Regions from separate parts of the Streptomyces sp. NPDC055013 genome, predicted to be linked through region 3. Evidence: riboswitches for the same ligand, from Rfam matches in the RefSeq annotation. Region 3 holds a riboswitch; each other region holds the start of a gene.
What was found. Region 3 has a riboswitch for cyclic di-AMP ahead of ACWGDB_RS04670 (M23 family metallopeptidase). Riboswitches for the same ligand answer to the same signal wherever they lie in the genome.

Region 1 (4,181 bases), on a different contig from region 3:
CTGGGCGAGCAGCGGGGCGTACGGCGAGCCGAGTGCGTAGGCCGCCTTGCCCGCGTCGAGGACGTGGTCGCCGAGCCGGACGCCGACCCGTCGCGCGGAGTCCGAGCCGGGAAGGGAGAAGACGCCGTACGGAAGGTTGTGCGTGCCGAAGGGGTCGCCCTCGGGGAGATCGAAGGGGGGCATGGGGTGCTGCCTCACTCTCATACGCTCCGTGCCATGTGGTCGGGCCACACGTTACGGGTGAGGCGAGGGTCTTGGGCAGTGCAGAACTCGCGTCGCGGAGGGCCGGCGAATCAGCAGGTCGCCGCGCTCGGCCACATCGACAGGAGGGGGGTCGGTGCCGTCCAGGAGTCCGCAGGCACCACGTCGGGGTGAAATCGCCACAAGCAAAAGGAAGTTGCCCGAGCGGAGTCAGAACTGGAACCGGAACAGGTGTCAACGCATGTGAACACAGCAGCCGTCCGGTTCGAGTCGAGTCGATGGGGCCTCCTGTCCGTATTCTCTGATCATGGCCCGACCCATCGCATATTCACTCATCGCCACTGACCTGGACGGGACGCTGCTCCGAGGCGACGACACGCTCTCCGACCGTTCCCTCGACGCGCTCGCACAGGCGGCGGCGGCCGGTGCGCAGCACCTCGTCGTGACGGGGCGGCCGGCGCCCAGAGTGCGCCCGCTCCTCGACGTCCTGGGCAGCCGGGGGCTCGCGGTGTGCGGACAGGGTGCGCAGTTGTACGACGCCGGAGCGGACTGTCTGCTGTGGTCCATCACCCTGGACCGGGAGTTGGCGGAGACCGCGCTCGGCAAGATCGAGGCCGAGGTGGGGCAGGTGTACGCGGCCGTCGACCAGGACGGCGTGGACGGGCTCACGCTCATCGAGCCCGGGTACCTGATGCCGCACCCCACCCTGCCCGCCGTACGCGTCCGGCACCGCGACGACCTGTGGTGCGAGCCGATCAGCAAGGTGCTGCTGCGCCATCCCACCCTGTCCGACGACGAGTTGGCGGCGACGGCGCGGTCGGTGGTCGGCTCCCTCGCGACGGTCACCATGTCGGGGCCCGGGACCGTCGAACTCCAGCCATGCGGCATCACGAAGGCGACCGGTCTCGCGCTTGCCGCCGAGCATCTCGGTCTCGGCGCGCGCGAGACGATCGCCTTCGGGGACATGCCCAACGACATCCCGATGTTCGACTGGGCCGCCCGCGGGGTGGCGATGGCCAACGCGCATCCCGAACTCAAGGCGGTCGCCGACGAGATCACCCTCTCGAACGAGGACGACGGCATCGCCGTCGTCCTCGAGAGGCTGTTCGCGGGGAGCCTGGCCGACTTCGCCCAGTAGGGCATGTCGTCGGCGGCCGGGCCCCCGCGCCCGGGCCTAGTAGGGACCGTTCACGTTGTCGATCGAGCCGTAACGCGCGGCCGCGTAGTTGCACGCGGCCGTGATGTTCGCGACCGGGTCGTAGGGGTCGTACACCGTCCCCGGCACGTGGTACGACGCGAAGGTCGGGTCGATGACCTGCAGGAGGCCCTTGGACGGGGTGCCCGCGACGGCGTTGGAGTCCCAGTTGTTGATGGCCTGGGGGTTGCCGGACGACTCGCGCATGATGTTGCGGTGAATGCCCTCGTAAGAGCCCGGGATTCCGTTTTGCGCCATGATGTCCAGAGCGTTGCGGATCCAGCCGTCCAGGTTGTTCGGGTACGTCTTCACGGACGACTGGGTGGCCTTGGCGACGTTGGACTTATTGGCGGGCGCGGACGCCTTGTCGGCCGACTTGCCCGGCGAGCTCGCCTTCTTCGTCGCCCGGACCTCCAGGTCGAGGCCCGGGTGGATCAGGCGGGGGTCGTCGCCGACGGCCTTGCGGTTGTCCTTGTAGAGCTGCTTCCAGCCGCCCTGTGCGTCGTACCGGTCGGCGATGCCGTAGAGCGTGTCGCCCTTCTTCGTGGTGTACGCGACGGTCTTGGCCTTCACGGCGGCCTGGGGAGCGGCCTGCGCGACGGTGGGGGACTGGGTCGGCTGTGCGGCGCTCGCGGTGGTCGCGCTCAGGAGCGGGATGGCGAGGGCGGCGGTGCCGGTGCCGGCTGCGATGACGTGCCGGGTGAGCGGGTTGGTGCGGGGGCGGCGGTGCTTGCCTCGGGGCATGGCGCTGTTCCTCTCCGGCGCCTGCGAGGTGAGCTGTCGGGTTCGGGCGGGAGATGCCCGGCCGCGCCGCCCTGCGGCGGCGCGACTTCACCCCGAGCCGGTCCGGCGCGCCATCAAGGCGTCCGGTCCAGCGACTTACCTGGGTCCCCCGCTCCTGCCGTGCGTGAGTGAGTTGCGTGGGTGGATGACGCGGGCGGCGGCAGGATTAGGCGTCCGCCCGACTGAGCGGGAACGTATGCGAGAGCACATGCCCGGAACAAGTGCCGTGGTCACCTGTTGGCCGGTTGACCATGGTCTGGTGCGAATGGGGCGCTTGATCCTTTGCGGTTGCCAAGCCTCAACTTGCTCTGGGGGCAAGGGGGACGCGGGTGCGGGGAGACGGTTCCATGAATGGGCGTAAGTGACCCAATTCACTGGCATCCACAAGAGCGGCAAATCGGGCAATGGGTCCAACTCGCCTTTAACTGGCTGTCCGTGGAGTCCGTTTCTCCCATGTCCGGTGGAAAAGTACCTCTTCGCCCTCCGTGCAGCACGGTTGCGTCCCACCCCAGCTCCGGGCGGTGCAGGCGGATCGACCAGTCCGAGCGGGTGCGGGCCGACAGGGGGTCCCACTCGTTGATCGTGTACGTCTCCAGCGCGTCCTCGGTGAACTCCAGGCCGTCGGGGTACACGCGCGTGACGCCGTACCGGGGGTCGACCTCCAGGCGCCACTCGCCCTTGGTCACGTCCCGCACGACGAGGCGCTCGGGGCGCGGCTCGTCCAGCGTGATGGGGGAGTTCACGCCGAGCGGCTCCGCCTGCTCCGGTTCCTCGAAGGCGATCGCCGTACCGTCCGTCGATTCGTCCAACGCAGGTGCGCGTATCGGAAGTTCCAGCGAGCTTCCCGACGGTTCCAGGCCGAAGCCCGCCGCCGAGTCGGGCTGGGGCCAGATCCAGGCCAGTACGCGGAGGAGACGGCCAGGCGGATGCGGTGGCCGGGCGGGAAGGCATGGCCGATGCCGTTCAGCCCGAAGGTCACGTCCTCGGTCGCGCCCGGCTCCCACGGCACCGTGCGGTCCCGGCCGTGGCGCGCCGACATGTTCAGCACGCCCCGCGTGACCAGGGTCGAGGAGCCGTCCGGTGCCACGTCGCGGAGCCGGGCGACGACCTGCCCGCGCGGCACCTCCGACGTCAGCCGCAGTCGCACCTTCGGCCGCCCCAACACCCAGGTCTCCTCGCCCACTTCGAACTCGAAGCAGGCGGACCGGGCGTCCTGCTCCCGCTGGTCCGGCGGCAGGTCGGCGTCGTTGCCGAAGGGGAAGAAGCGGCCGGCGCCGATGCCGGTGTGCGTGGGGGAGCGGACGAGGACGGGGGCGCCCCGGAAGGCGTACGTCACCGCGCGCACGTGCGGAGAGGGCCAGGCGGGCTCGCCGACCCAGCGGCCGGGCAGCGTGGGGTACACCGTGGCCGGGCGGTGCGAGTCACTGACGTACGAGCGCCGCAGGGGCTCGGCCATGACGCCCGTGTCCTCGTCCTTCAGCCAGTGGTCCCACCAGCGCAGCGTCTCCTGGAGGAAGCCGATCGCCGGTCCCGGCGGCAGGCCGGGGTCGCGGTACTGGTGCGACCAGGGGCCGATCAGGCCGCGCACGCGATCCGCCGGCAGGTGCTCGACGAGGCGCACGACGGTGTCGCGGTACGGGTCGTGCCAGCCGCCCACCGCCAGGACGGCGGCGTCGATCGCGCCGTAGTCCTCGCAGACGCTGCCGTGGCGCCAATGGTCGTCGCGCGCGCGTCTGGTGGCCGAGCCAGGTGTGCAGGAACGGTTCGAGGGCCTCCAGCCACATCTCCCGCCAGGCGTCCCCGGCATACAGCGGATCCGGCGGGCGGGCGACGAAGGCCGGCATCGTCGAGGCCCAGGCGTGCATGTCGACGGCGAGGACGGAACCTCCCATGTAGTGCACGTCGTTGTCATAGCGATCGTCCGCGGAGCAGACCGTGATGATCGCCTTGAGCGGTTCGGGCCCGAGGGTCGCGATCTGGAGGGAGTTGAAGCCGCCCCAGG
Region 2 (4,181 bases), on a different contig from region 3:
GGTGCTGGTGTACGAGCCGGTCGCCGACGAGGCCGAGGACCTGGAAGCCGCCGCCGACGGGGCCGCACCCGCCGGGACCACCGACGAGAACGAGGAGTCGGCGCAGTGACCGAGCTCGCCAGCATGGAGTTCCATCCGCAGCCCCAGGCCGGCCAGGCCCGGCCCTGGGCGTTCCCGGCACCGGAGCGCGGCAAGCTGGACAACGGCCTGACGGTCCTGCGCTGCCACCGCCCCGGACAGAAGGTCGTCGCCGTCGAGGTCCTCCTGGACACGCCCCTGGAGGCCGAGCCGAAGGGCCTGGACGGCATCGCCACGATCATGGCGCGTGCCTTCTCGGAGGGCACCGACAAGCACACCGCGGAGGAGTTCGCCGCCGAGCTGGAGCGCTGTGGCGCCACGCTCGACGCGTACGCCGACCACCCCGGCGTGCGCGTCAGCCTCGAGGTGCCCGTCTCCCGTCTCCCGAAGGCCCTCGGCCTGCTCGCCGACGCGCTCAGGGCGCCCGGGTTCGAGGACGCCGAGGTCGAGCGCCTGGTGCGCAACCGCCTCGACGAGATCCCGCACGAGCTGGCCAACCCCTCGCGCCGCGCCGCGAAGGAGCTGTCCCGGCAGCTGTTCCCGGCGACCTCGCGCATGTCCCGCCCGCGCCAGGGCACCGAGGACACGGTCGCCGGCATCGACTCCGCCGGCGTCCGTGCCTTCTACGAGCGGCATGTGCGCCCGGCGACGTCCACCGTCGTGGTCGTCGGCGACCTCACCGGCGTCGACCTCGACGCCCTCCTCGGCGACACCCTGGGCGCCTGGACCGGTTCCCCGGCCCAGCCCCGGCCGGTCCCGCCGGTGACCGCGGACGACACCGGGCGCGTCGTCATCGTGGACCGCCCCGGCGCCGTCCAGACGCAGCTGCTGATCGGCCGTGTGGGCCCCGACCGGCACGACCGTGTCTGGCCCGCGCAGGTGCTCGGCACGTACTGCCTCGGCGGCACCCTCACCTCCCGCCTGGACAAGGTCCTGCGCGAGGAGAAGGGCTACACCTACGGTGTCCGCGCGTTCGGGCAGGTCCTGCGCTCCGCCCCGGACGGCTCGGGTGCGGCGATGCTCGCCATCAGCGGCTCCGTGGACACCCCGAACACCGGTCCCGCCCTGGACGACCTCTGGAAGGTCCTGCGCGGTGTCGCCGACGGGGGACTCACCGACGCCGAGCGGGACTTCGCCGTGCAGAACCTGGTCGGGGTGGCGCCGCTGAAGTACGAGACGGCCGCGGCCGTGGCGAGCACTCTGGCCGACCAGGTCGAGCAGCACCTGCCCGACGACTTCCAGGCGACGCTGTACCAGCAGCTCGCCGCGACCGGCACCGTCGAGGCCACCGCGGCGGCCGTGAGCGCCTTCCCGGTCGACCGTCTGGTGACGATCCTCGTCGGCGACGCGGCCGAGATCCGGGAGCCCGTCGAGGCCCTCGGCATCGGCGAAGTCAGCGTCGTGGCGGCCGAGTAGGGGACAGACGCGGCGCCGGAGTCGGCACGCGTGCGTAGGGGCCCTGGTGACGGAAGAGTCACCAGGGCCCCTTTATGCCCGAATTGAGGGAGAGGTTGCCTGTCTGACCTGTGGGATGCACTACAAAAGGCAGGATCCGTTTGGGGATTGAAAGATGCCCCGTTTAGCGTCTTCCGGGCTGTCCGTCAGGCACTGCGCCGCGCCCGCGGCACCGGACAGCCATCGCCGAGTCCCCGTAAGGCGCGAGCCAGGGGAGCCGGGGACCCATCGAAGTCCCTGGGGTGAATCGGACGCCCGCGCAGCCGCGAGGGGGTCCGTAGGAGACCTTCCTGCTCCGAACCCGTCAGCTAACCCGGTAGGCGAGAAGGAAGGAAAGGACCAGCCACTTCATGGCGTTCACCTGCGCCACCGGGAAGCGTCCCGCGGGGAAGCACCGTCGCCCCAGCCGCTTCGAGCGCACCACCGCCCGCGCCGCGGGCGTCGCCGCACTCACCGCCACCGGCGTCATCGGCACCCTGGCCGCCCCGGCGCTCGCCGCGGAACCGGCCGTCGAGCAGACCGGCCTGATCCCCGTCGTCGCCGTCGAGAACTCGATCGCCGACCAGATCGACGCCCAGGCCGCCGCCCAGGAGCAGGCCGCCAAGGAGGCCGCGGCCCGCAAGAAGGCCGCCGAGGAGGCCGCACGCAAGAAGGCGGCCGCGAAGGCGAAGAAGGAGCGCGAAGCCAAGGAGCGCGCCGCCCGCGAGGCCGAGCGCAAGCGCCTGCTGTCCTACGTCGCCCCGATCTCCGGCTCGTACGTCTCCACCGGCTACAAGGCCGGCGGCGCCGTCTGGTCCTCCGGCAGCCACACCGGCGTCGACTTCCACGCCGCGAGCGGCACCTCGGTCCACTCGGTGGCCTCCGGCACCGTCGTGGAGGCCGGCTGGGGCGGGTCGTACGGCAATCAGGTCGTGATCAAGATGAACGACGGTACGTACACCCAGTACGGCCACATGTCGTCCATATCCGTCTCGGTGGGACAGACGGTCACCCCCGGTCAGCAGATCGGCCTGTCCGGCGCCACCGGCAACGTCACCGGGGCGCACCTGCACTTCGAGGCCCGCACGACGCAGGAGTACGGCTCGGACATCGACCCCGTCGCCTACCTGCGCTCGCACGGTGTGAACATCTGACGCCCCACCGCTGACGCCCCGCGTCTTCCGAAAGCCCCGGCTCCCCGAGCCGGGGCTTTCGGCGTTTCGAACGACCCACTGTCCAAAAAATATCCATGGATTCCGGCCTCCCGTCGGAAATTCCCGCCGGTTGCAATAGAGTCACTCAACACACGTCATTCGTCGACGTTTCACGGGGATTAAGGCGGAGGTCGGTCATGCGTATTCCGGCGCACTCGGTATGCACCGCGATCCGGGACGACATCGTCGCCGGGGTCCACGCGCGCGGCGGCAGGCTCACCGAGGAACTCCTCGCCCGTCGCTACGGCGTCTCCCGCGTCCCCGTGCGCGAGGCCCTGCGCACCCTGGAGGCGGAGGGCTTCGTGGTGACCCGGCGGCACGCGGGCGCATGCGTCGCCGAACCGAGCGAACAGGAGGCCTCCGACCTGCTGGAGATGCGTGCCCTCCTGGAGCCGCTCGGCGCCTCCCGGGCCGCCCAGCGGCGCACCGAGGCCCATCTGAAGGTCCTGCGCGGTCTGGTCAGGCTGGGTCAGGAGCGGGCCAGGCGGGGAAACAGCGAGGATCTGCGCTCGCTGGGCGGCTGGTTCCACGAGACGCTGGCCCAGGCCTCCGGCAGTCCCGCCCTGACCTCGATGCTGACCCAGCTGCGCCACAAGATCGCCTGGATGTACGCAGTCGAGGCGCCGGTCGACCCCGTGGAGTCCTGGACCGAGCACGGCGCGATCGTGGACGCGGTGGCGCGCGGCGACGGCGAGCGCGCCCGCGCGATCACGGCGCTGCACGCCGAGCGCTCGATCTCCGCGCATCGGCTGCGCTTCGGCTCCCGCGGTGATCGCACGGAGCGTGTGAGGAATTCGCAACATCCCGTAAACATGCCGAGCCTGCGGCATTAACACGGGCGCCGTATACAAAGAGGGCATATTTGGAGGCGCGTAATTTCCGCTGCCCTTTTTCAGGCGTGCGGTAATTCTCGGGACGTCGGCCTCGAATAGCGGAACCGCTGCCCTCGAATCAGGACGCCGCCTGTCTGAAATCAGGACGCCGTCCGCCGAAAACAGCGAAGCCGCGCCCGCCGGAAAGGCGGACGCGGCTTCACCGCTTGGTGTGGAGTCCCGCTCAGGTCCTTCAGACCGTCTCGGGCAGCTCCTCGAGGCCCTCGGAGACCAGCTTCGCCAGACGGTCGAGGGCGGCGTCCGCACCCTCGGCGTCGGAGGCGAGGACGATCTCCTCGCCGCCCTGGGCGCCCAGGCCCAGAACGGCCAGCATGGAGGCCGCGTTGACGGGGTTGCCGTCGGCCTTGGCGATCGTCATCGGGACGCCTGTGGCCGTGGCGGCTCGGACGAAGATGGAGGCGGGGCGGGCGTGGAGACCCTCGGCCCAGCCGACGTTGACGCGGCGCTCAGCCATGTGATGCTGCCCTTCGGTGTTCAGGGTTGTCTAGACCAGTTTCCCACACCCGTGAAGCACGACGAAACTGGACGAACGTCTGACGAACGTCCCCTCCTGAGGTGACCG
Region 3 (4,181 bases):
ACACGCAGCTCCTTCAGCAGGGGCTGGCGGACGAGGTGCAGCTGGTGCTGGCGCCGCTGTTCGTGGGGGACCCGGACGCGCCGCGGCTGTTCGGGCCGGGCGGGTATCAGGGCGGCCGGCTGCGGCTGGTCGAGACGCGGCGGATCGAGGACGTCGTGCTGATGCGCTACGAGCCCACGGCGCCCGGTGCGGGTGTCCTGCCGTCCGCCGCGGACCGGAAGTGGCTGGCGTTGGCCTGCGAGCTGGCGGCGCAGTGCCCGCCGTCGGGGACGGCCTTCAGCGTCGGGGCGGTCGTGGTGGCGGCCGACGGCACGGAGCTGGCGCGGGGGTACTCGCGGGAGGGCGGTGATCCCGTGGTGCACGCGGAGGAGGCCGCGCTGGCGAAGATCGCGGCCGGGGATCCGCGGGTGACGTCCGCCACGGTGTACACGAGTCTGGAGCCCTGTACGCGTCGGGCGTCCCGTCCGGTGCCCTGCGCGCGGCTGATCCTCGATGCGGGGGTGCGGCGGGTGGTGACGGCCTGGCGGGAGCCGGACACGTTCGTGGCGGGGGCCGACGGGAGCGGGCTGCTGGCCGGGGAAGGGGTGGATGTCGTGGTCCTGCCGGAGTACGAGGGGCAGGCCAAGGCTCCGAACAGCCATCTGCTGTCCTGACCGCCCCGCCCGACGGGTGCGGAAAACACTGGTCAGGGCGGGGCCGGGGAAACGCGTGTGCATCTTGTCCTGCGGATGGCGTACTATTGAGTCATCGCCGCGGGGTGGAGCAGCTCGGTAGCTCGCTGGGCTCATAACCCAGAGGTCGCAGGTTCAAATCCTGTCCCCGCTACTGATGACTCAGGGCCGGAACTGATCAGTTCCGGCCCTGAGCCTTTTCCGCTCGACGTCCGCGCTCGTCCGGTCGGCCCTCACCACTCGCCCCGCGCCCCCGTTTCGGGAACCCTGGTGAGGTGGAGCAACGGCGGATCTCGTACGCACGCCGGTTCGTCCGGCTGCTCCCCGCCCTGCTGATCGCGGCCGGTGGCGTGTACGACTTCGTCACGCCCACGGACTTCACCGGCGCCCCCTTCTTCACCGCCGCACCCCTGGTCGCGGCCCCGCTGTACTCCCAGCGCGGCACGGTCATCACGGGCGTCGTGGCCGTTGCCGCACTGTTCGTGCTGCGCATCCTGCGCGGCGGCCTTCCCAAGGCGGAGGTGATCACGGAGCTGGTCACCGTGGTCACCGTCTCCGTCCTCGCCGTTCTCATCAACGTCCTCGTCCGCCGCAGCGACGAACGCCTCGCCTCCGCCCGCGAGATCGCCGAGGCCGCCCAGCGCGCCGTACTGCCCGAACCGGCCGAGCAGATCGGCGGCTTCCGGATCGCCGCACGGTACGAGGCCGCCCAGGAGGGCGCCTCCATCGGCGGCGACCTGTACGCCGTGCAGGACAGCCCGCACGGCCTGCGGGTCGTCGTCGGGGACGTGCGCGGCAAGGGCATCGGGGCGGTGGGCGCGGTGGCCGTGGTCATCGGGGCCTTCCGGGAGGCCGCCGAGCAGGAGGCCACGCTGGAGGCGGTCGCACAGCGCCTGGAGCGGGCACTGGTGCGCGAGCGCGACCGGCGCGAGTGGGCCGAGTCCGCCGAGGGGTTCACCACCGCCGTACTCGCCGAGCTGCCGCACGGCAGCGGGATCGTGCGCCTTGTGAACCGCGGGCATCCGTCGCCTCTGTTGCTGTACGCCGACGGCACCGTGCGCGCGCTGCCCGCCGCCGAGCCCGCGCTGCCGCTCGGCATGCGAGAGCTGGGTGTCTGGCCCGACCGGGCTCAGGAGGCCGACTGCCCGAGCGGGGCCACGCTGCTCCTGTACACCGACGGCCTGAGCGAGGCACGGGACGACGACGACCGGTTCTACGACCCCGAGGCGGGACTGGCGGGTCGGGCCAACGCCCGTCGCGAGCCGGCCGCCATCCTCGGCGTCCTCGCGGCGGAGGTGCGGCGGCACTCCGGGGGCGGGATGGCGGACGACATGGCCCTCATCGCCGTACGACGGCCGTGATGCCGTTCCTTGATCCTTGTCACCGGATGTGACCGGCCGACCCCCCTCCGCATAACAACTGACACACCGTCAACACCTGTGTGACGCCCGAGCTCTGGCCAACTCGCCCGATTTAGGCCGCTCATGACCCGTAAGTCCAGGCGAAAATCGTTAATGATCAAGTGGAACAGCTTGGAATCCGCACCCCGCGTCTATTAACGTTCGATAACGCAGCGCGGTCGTCCCAGCCGTCACAAGAGGCGGCTCCGTGCGCACGCGCCGAATCTCGAAAGGGAACCGGGGAACCACCACCTTGGGGTGAATCGCGCAACTACCACCGTGAACTCACGGGCGGTATACGCGCGTAGGAGACCTTCCTGCTCCGAACCCGTCAGCTAACCCGGTAGGCGAGAAGGAAGGAAAGGAGTACGCCCACGTGGCGTCCAACCGGCCTGCCCCGCAAGCCCCGTTCGTGCCGAGTCAGCGCAGCACCGACACCTTCGGCTACGACCGCAACCGCACCGACGAGGGCCCGTTCGAGGAGTGGAACCCCACCGCGGAGTCCCTTCGTCCCGTTCGCGGCAGGCATCGCGTCTCCAAGCAGCGCGGCGGGGGACTCGCCCGCAGCTCCACGGTTCTCGGCGTCGGTGTCATAGCCGCCGTCGGCGCGGGCGGCATGGCCAGCGCGAACAGCGGCAAGCCGCCGGTCGCCATCACCATGCCGGACCTGCCCCTGATCTCGGACGACTCCTCCGAGCCCGCCGAGGACGCGGCCACCGCCCTCAGCACCATGGGCGAGACCTACGACGAGACCGCGCAGGGCGGTTCCGACGCCGGTGAGGCGCTGCGGAGCCGGATCATCGCGCAGGCCGAGTACCAGCAGGACCAGATCGACAGCAAGGCCGCCGCAGCCGCGGTCGCCGCCGCCGAGAAGGAGGCCGCCGACGCGGCCGCCAAGGCGGAGAAGGAAGCCAAGGCCAAGGCCGCCGCCGCGAAGGCCAAGGCCGAGGAGGAGGCCCGCCAGAAGGCCGAGGCCGAGCGCCTCGCCGAGCTGGCCAAGCAGTACACGCTGCCGACCTCCTCGTACACCCTCACCTCGACCTTCGGGCAGGCCGGCGCCTACTGGTCCTCCGGCTACCACACGGGCCTCGACTTCGCCGCGCCCTCGGGCACGCTGATCAAGGCCGTGCACAGCGGCACGATCACGTTCGCCGGCTGGGACGGCTCGTACGGCTACAAGACCGAGCTCACCCTCGACGACGGCACCGAGGTCTGGTTCGCGCACCAGTCCTCGATCAGCGTGAGCGTCGGCCAGAAGGTCAACACCGGCGACGTCATCGGCCGCGTGGGCGCCACGGGCAACGTGACCGGTGCCCACCTGCACCTCGAGGTGCACCCCGGCGGCAGCTCCAGCGGCATCGACCCGCTGGCGTGGCTGCGCGGCAAGGGCCTCACGCCCTGAGGCGTCCCTGCCTCATCCCTAACTGAAGTTCCCAGCTGAAGTCCGTCCACACCTGTTCCCCGGCGATCCTGTCCTGATCCCCGGCAGTCCTGACGGCGTCCCCCCGACGTCAGGGCTGCCGGTATCCGGAGCGCCGGGGTTCGCTTGTTTACGGGAACTTTGCGACCCTCCCGGAAGATCGGCCTCCGTGACGGACGTTGGTGTCGAGCATGACTTCTCTGCGCAAGCTCGGCTCCTCCGACCTCGAGGTCTTCCCGCTCTGCCTCGGTGGCAACGTCTTTGGCTGGACCGCCGACGAGCCCCGGTCCTTCGCCGTCCTCGACGCGTACACCGAAGCGGGCGGCAACTTCATCGACACGGCCGACTCGTACTCGGCGTGGGTCGAGGGCAACGTGGGTGGCGAGTCCGAGACCGTCATCGGCAACTGGTTGAAGGCGCGCGGCAACCGGGCGGACGTCGTGATCGCCACGAAGGTCAGCCAGCACCCCGACTTCCAGGGCCTCACCGCCGCCAACATCAAGGCGGCCGCGGACGCCTCACTGCGCCGCCTCGGCACCGACCACATCGACCTCTACTACACCCACTTCGACAAGCCGGAAGTGCCGGTCGAGGAGATCGTCGGCGCGCTGGACGAGCTGGTGAAGGCGGGCAAGGTGCGGCACATCGCCGCGTCCAACATCTCGGCGAAGCGGCTGGAGGCGTCCCTCG
Region 4 (4,181 bases), on a different contig from region 3:
ACAGGCGTTGCCTCGGGATGGCCGGACTCTTGATTATGTTGATATTTGGCGGTATCTGTTCGTGTATGTTTTAGATCTGTGAGGGCTTGATGCTGGAGATCTCCGGCAACGGCCGTATGTGGCTCCTCTGCGGGCCGACCAGCAGTTATGCCGTCCACCTGACGGACGCCCACGAGCTCCGCATCTCCACTGGAGGCCGCGCATCGCCCTCGCCCTACGCCCGCTGCCCGAGTACCGGCCCTTCGAGTCCCCGATCGAGGGCCGCGAGGAGTACCTGGTCGAGGGCGGCCCCGCTTCGTACGACCCGCCCTGTCCGTGCGCACCGACGAGCGGCGTGGTACCGAGTGGGCGTTCGAGCGGTACGAGACCGAGGGCGACGAGCTGCGGTTGCGCTTTCGTGACGGCGGGCTGAACGTCACCCTGCACTACCGGATGCGCGCGGGCGTCGTGGAGCGCTGGGTGACCCTGGACGACCAGGGACCCGTCCTGGAGCTGCTGCGCGCTGACTCGGTCACCTGGGCGTTGCCCAACCCGGAGGGCCGGCAGTTGTCCCAGTTGCACGGACCCCTCACCTATGGGGAGAAGGTCATCGGCAGCCGTCGCGGACACACCGGGCATCAGCATTTGCCCTGGGTTGGTTGCGCTCGACACGACGCCACCGAGGAGCGCGGCGAGGTCTACCTCCGTCCTGCTGCGCCTCGCGACGGGGGAGTCCTTCACGACGCCCGTCTTCGCCGGCCTGTGGAGCGACGGCGGCTTCGGCGGGGCCAGCCGCGCCTGGCATGCGTACCAGCGCGCGTACGTGATCCCGAACGCGGACCGGGGCCGGCCGGTGCTTTTCAACTCCTGGGCGGCAACGGAGTTCGACATCTCCGAGGAGCAGTAGAGCCTGCTCGCGCGGCGTGCCGCGGCCGTCGGCGTGGAGCTGCTCGTCGTCGACGACGGCTGGTTCGGGAAGCGCATCAGCGACCGCGCCGGGCTCGGCGACTGGACCCCCAACCCCGACCGCTTCCCGTCCGGGCTCGAGCCGCTTGCCGAGTACGCGCACGCGCTCGGCATGCAGTTCGGCATCTGGGCCGAACCAGAAATGGTCAATGCGGACAGTGAGTTGTATCGCGCCCATCTGGAATGGATTCGATATTAAACGGAGCGGAATCGGACAGAACTTCGCAATCAGCTCGTACTGAATCCCGCGCGCGACGACGTCCAAGAGTACCTCTGGGTCGACCATGTGCGTGCTCCGTACGGCCTGCTGGACCGGCTCGCGCCGCTCACCCCGGCGTCGCCTTCGAGTCCTGCTCGGGCGGCGGCGGACGGATCGACATCGGCGCGCGCCGCCGTACCGACCAGGTGTGGACCTCGGACAACGCCGACCCTCTCGACCGGCTCGCGATCCAGCACGGCTTCAGCCAGATCCACCCGGCAAGGGCCATGGCCGCCTGGGTCACCGACAGCCCGAACGCCATGCTCAACCACCGGGCCGCCTCCCTGCGCTCGCCGAGGCGCGGGAGTGGGTGACGCTCCACAAGCAGATCCGGCCCGTGGTGCAACGCGGCGACCTCTATCGGCTGCGGCCTCCGGCGGGCGGCCTCGGTGCGGTGCAGTACGTGCTCGGTGACGAGACGGTCGCCCTGGCCTGGCTCCGGGCCCAGAGTTTTGGCGAACCCGCCCCGGTGCTGCGACTGCGCGCCTTCGGCCCGACAGCATCGGACGAATGCCTTGGAACGGGCGAAATTCGCCGAGGTTCTGTATTGGTGCATCACGGACTTCGCACCGGCCTACGCGGCGACCTTGATGCGACGGATATCCGACTGCGTCGCATCTAGGAGTTCTGTCCGAATTGGCGCCTTCATTCCAACTCGCTCTGGAGTAAAGGGAGCTGGAGAAGTGTCACGTGAGGAGCGTCATATTCGTGACCGTGCGTCGCTCGTCATGTCCACGTAATTCACGTGCTTTTCGAGGGGTTTTGAGTCGGACGACGTCCCGACAATTCACGGAGTGTGACCGGTAATTCCCACAAGGGATCAACAGGAACGCATTCGGACGGAACCCCTCACTTGTTCCCGTGCGTCTTTCTCGCTTACGTTCCACACCAATCCGGACGGACGCCTAATCCTGCCGCCGACCGGATCCCGCGCTAACTCACCCGTACCCGGCAGGAGCGGGGGACCCACAGGTACAACCGCCTGTTCCGGTCTCCGGAACGGCTTGGGGTCAAGTCGCGTCCCGACGCGGCCGGGCATCTCCAGCCCGCACCCGACAGCTCACCTCGCAGGCGCCGGAGAGGAATTCGCCATGCCCGCGAAGGGTAAGCATCGCCGCCCGAAGTCCCTGCGCTTCACCCGCTCCATCGCCGTCGCCGGAACCGGTGGCGCCGCTCTCGCTCTCCCGCTCATCGGAGCCACCGGCGCCCACGCCGCTCCTTCTCAGTCCGTTTCGAAAAAGGCCGTTCAGTCCGCTCCGGTCGCCGCGAAGAAGGCAGAGAAGAAGGCCACCGACAAGAAGGCGGATGCGCGGACCTATTCGGTCAAGGTCGGCGACTACCTTGCGAAGATCGCCGACGACCAGAACGTCAGCGGTGGCTGGAAGAAGCTCTACGCCGACAACCGTGAGGCCGTCGGCACGGACCCGGCGCTGATCCACCCGGGTCTGAAGCTCACCATCGGCGGCAAGAAGGCCGAGACGAGCGCCCCCAAGTCCTCGTCCGCGCCCTCCTCCTCCGCGCCTTCGAAGTCGTCCTCGGACGCGACCGCCTCGAAGTCCTCGGCGTCCAAGCCCGCCGCGTCGAAGACCACCACCACCGCGCAGAGCGCCGAGAACACCAGCGCCTCCAGCGGCTTCTCCGCCCCCCTCGACGGCGCCACCCTCGGCACCGCCTACAAGGTGGCGGGCAGCATGTGGTCCAGCGGCTACCACACCGGCGTCGACTTCTCCGCCCCGACCGGCACCCCGCTGAAGGCAGTTGGCGCGGGCACCGTCGTCTCGGCCGGCTGGGGCGGCGCGTACGGCAACCAGGTCGTCATCCAGCTCGCCGACGGCCACTACGCCCAGTACGCCCACCTGTCCTCGCTGTCCGTCTCCAGCGGCCAGTCCGTGACGGCGGGCCAGCAGATCGGCCTCTCCGGCGCGACCGGCAACGTCACCGGCCCGCACCTCCACTTCGAGATCCGCACCACCCCGGACTACGGCTCGGACCTGGACCCGGTCTCCTACCTCCGCTCGAAGGGCGTCTCCATCGGCTGACGCCTGCCGCGCAACAACCTGCCTGACACGCTGCCGAAGGCCGGACCCCGATCCCCGGGTCCGGCCTTCGGTCTGCGTACAGAGGGCTGTGTGGCGGTTGCGCCCACAACACCCCTGATCAGAGGGTTATTCCACGTTTGGTGAACACTTTAGGAGTGGCTTATCTCACCGATCGTCAACCCCGTCCTACGGTCGCGTAGGTCACATTCGAAGGTGAATCATGGGCCGATGTGGCAGACGATTCGAAGAGTGACAGCAGATCAGTGATCGGGTCGTACGTTGCGGTGGGGGACAGCTTCACCGAGGGCGTCGGCGACCCCGGCCCCGACGGGGCGTTCGTCGGCTGGGCCGACCGGTTCGCGGTCCTGCTCGCGGACCGACGACCCGAGGGCGACTTCAACTACACGAACCTCGCCGTGCGCGGCAAACTGCTCGACCAGATCGTCGAGGACCAGCTTCCGAAGGCCGCCGAACTGGCCCCGGACCTGGTCTCGTTCTGTGCGGGCGGCAACGACATCATCCGGCCCGGCACCGATCCCGACGAGGTCGCCGAGCGCTTCGAGCGGGCGATCGCCCGGCTCACCTGCGAGGTCGGCACCGTCATGGTGACGACCGGTTTCGACACCCGTGGCGTGCCCGTGCTGAGACATCTGCGCGGCAAGATCGCCACGTACAACGGTCATGTGCGGGCCATCGCCGACCGGTACGGGTGCCCGGTCCTCGACCTGTGGTCCCTGAAGACCGTTCAGGACCGCCGGGCCTGGGACCACGACCGGCTCCACCTGTCTCCCGAGGGGCACACGCGCGTGGCGCTGCGCGCGGGCCAGGTGCTCGGCCTGGAGGTCCCGGCCGACCCGGACCAGCCCTGGCCGCCGCTCCCGCCCCGCGGCACCCTCGACATCCGCCGCGACGACGTCCAATGGGCCCGCGAGTACCTG

Region 1: linked by a shared signal. The riboswitch ahead of ACWGDB_RS18915 (transglycosylase SLT domain-containing protein) and the one ahead of ACWGDB_RS04670 (M23 family metallopeptidase) in region 3 are both predicted to bind cyclic di-AMP.
Region 2: linked by a shared signal. The riboswitch ahead of ACWGDB_RS37570 (M23 family metallopeptidase) and the one ahead of ACWGDB_RS04670 (M23 family metallopeptidase) in region 3 are both predicted to bind cyclic di-AMP.
Region 4: linked by a shared signal. The riboswitch ahead of ACWGDB_RS03905 (LysM peptidoglycan-binding domain-containing M23 family metallopeptidase) and the one ahead of ACWGDB_RS04670 (M23 family metallopeptidase) in region 3 are both predicted to bind cyclic di-AMP.

What each region holds. Positions count from the first base shown of each region.
Region 1 is NZ_JBSGVW010000013.1:117,978-122,158, forward strand. Features, by position in the region: gene fahA (fumarylacetoacetase) at 1-183, opposite strand, end outside; gene ACWGDB_RS18910 (HAD family hydrolase) at 509-1,339, shown strand; gene ACWGDB_RS18915 (transglycosylase SLT domain-containing protein) at 1,376-2,140, opposite strand; cyclic di-AMP (ydaO/yuaA leader) riboswitch at 2,146-2,320, opposite strand; partial or broken gene ACWGDB_RS18920 (CocE/NonD family hydrolase) at 2,601-4,181, opposite strand, start outside.
Region 2 is NZ_JBSGVW010000047.1:43,411-47,591, reverse strand. Features, by position in the region: gene ACWGDB_RS37580 (M16 family metallopeptidase) at 1-109, shown strand, start outside; gene ACWGDB_RS37575 (M16 family metallopeptidase) at 106-1,494, shown strand; cyclic di-AMP (ydaO/yuaA leader) riboswitch at 1,708-1,870, shown strand; gene ACWGDB_RS37570 (M23 family metallopeptidase) at 1,884-2,666, shown strand; gene ACWGDB_RS37565 (GntR family transcriptional regulator) at 2,864-3,559, shown strand; gene ACWGDB_RS37560 (HPr family phosphocarrier protein) at 3,792-4,073, opposite strand.
Region 3 is NZ_JBSGVW010000003.1:10,644-14,824, reverse strand. Features, by position in the region: gene ACWGDB_RS04685 (dihydrofolate reductase family protein) at 1-653, shown strand, start outside; tRNA gene ACWGDB_RS04680 (tRNA-Met) at 752-825, shown strand; gene ACWGDB_RS04675 (PP2C family protein-serine/threonine phosphatase) at 947-2,032, shown strand; cyclic di-AMP (ydaO/yuaA leader) riboswitch at 2,279-2,436, shown strand; gene ACWGDB_RS04670 (M23 family metallopeptidase) at 2,448-3,473, shown strand; gene ACWGDB_RS04665 (aldo/keto reductase) at 3,683-4,181, shown strand, end outside.
Region 4 is NZ_JBSGVW010000002.1:277,105-281,285, forward strand. Features, by position in the region: partial or broken gene ACWGDB_RS03900 (alpha-galactosidase) at 90-1,826, shown strand; cyclic di-AMP (ydaO/yuaA leader) riboswitch at 2,134-2,291, shown strand; gene ACWGDB_RS03905 (LysM peptidoglycan-binding domain-containing M23 family metallopeptidase) at 2,296-3,243, shown strand; gene ACWGDB_RS03910 (SGNH/GDSL hydrolase family protein) at 3,507-4,181, shown strand, end outside.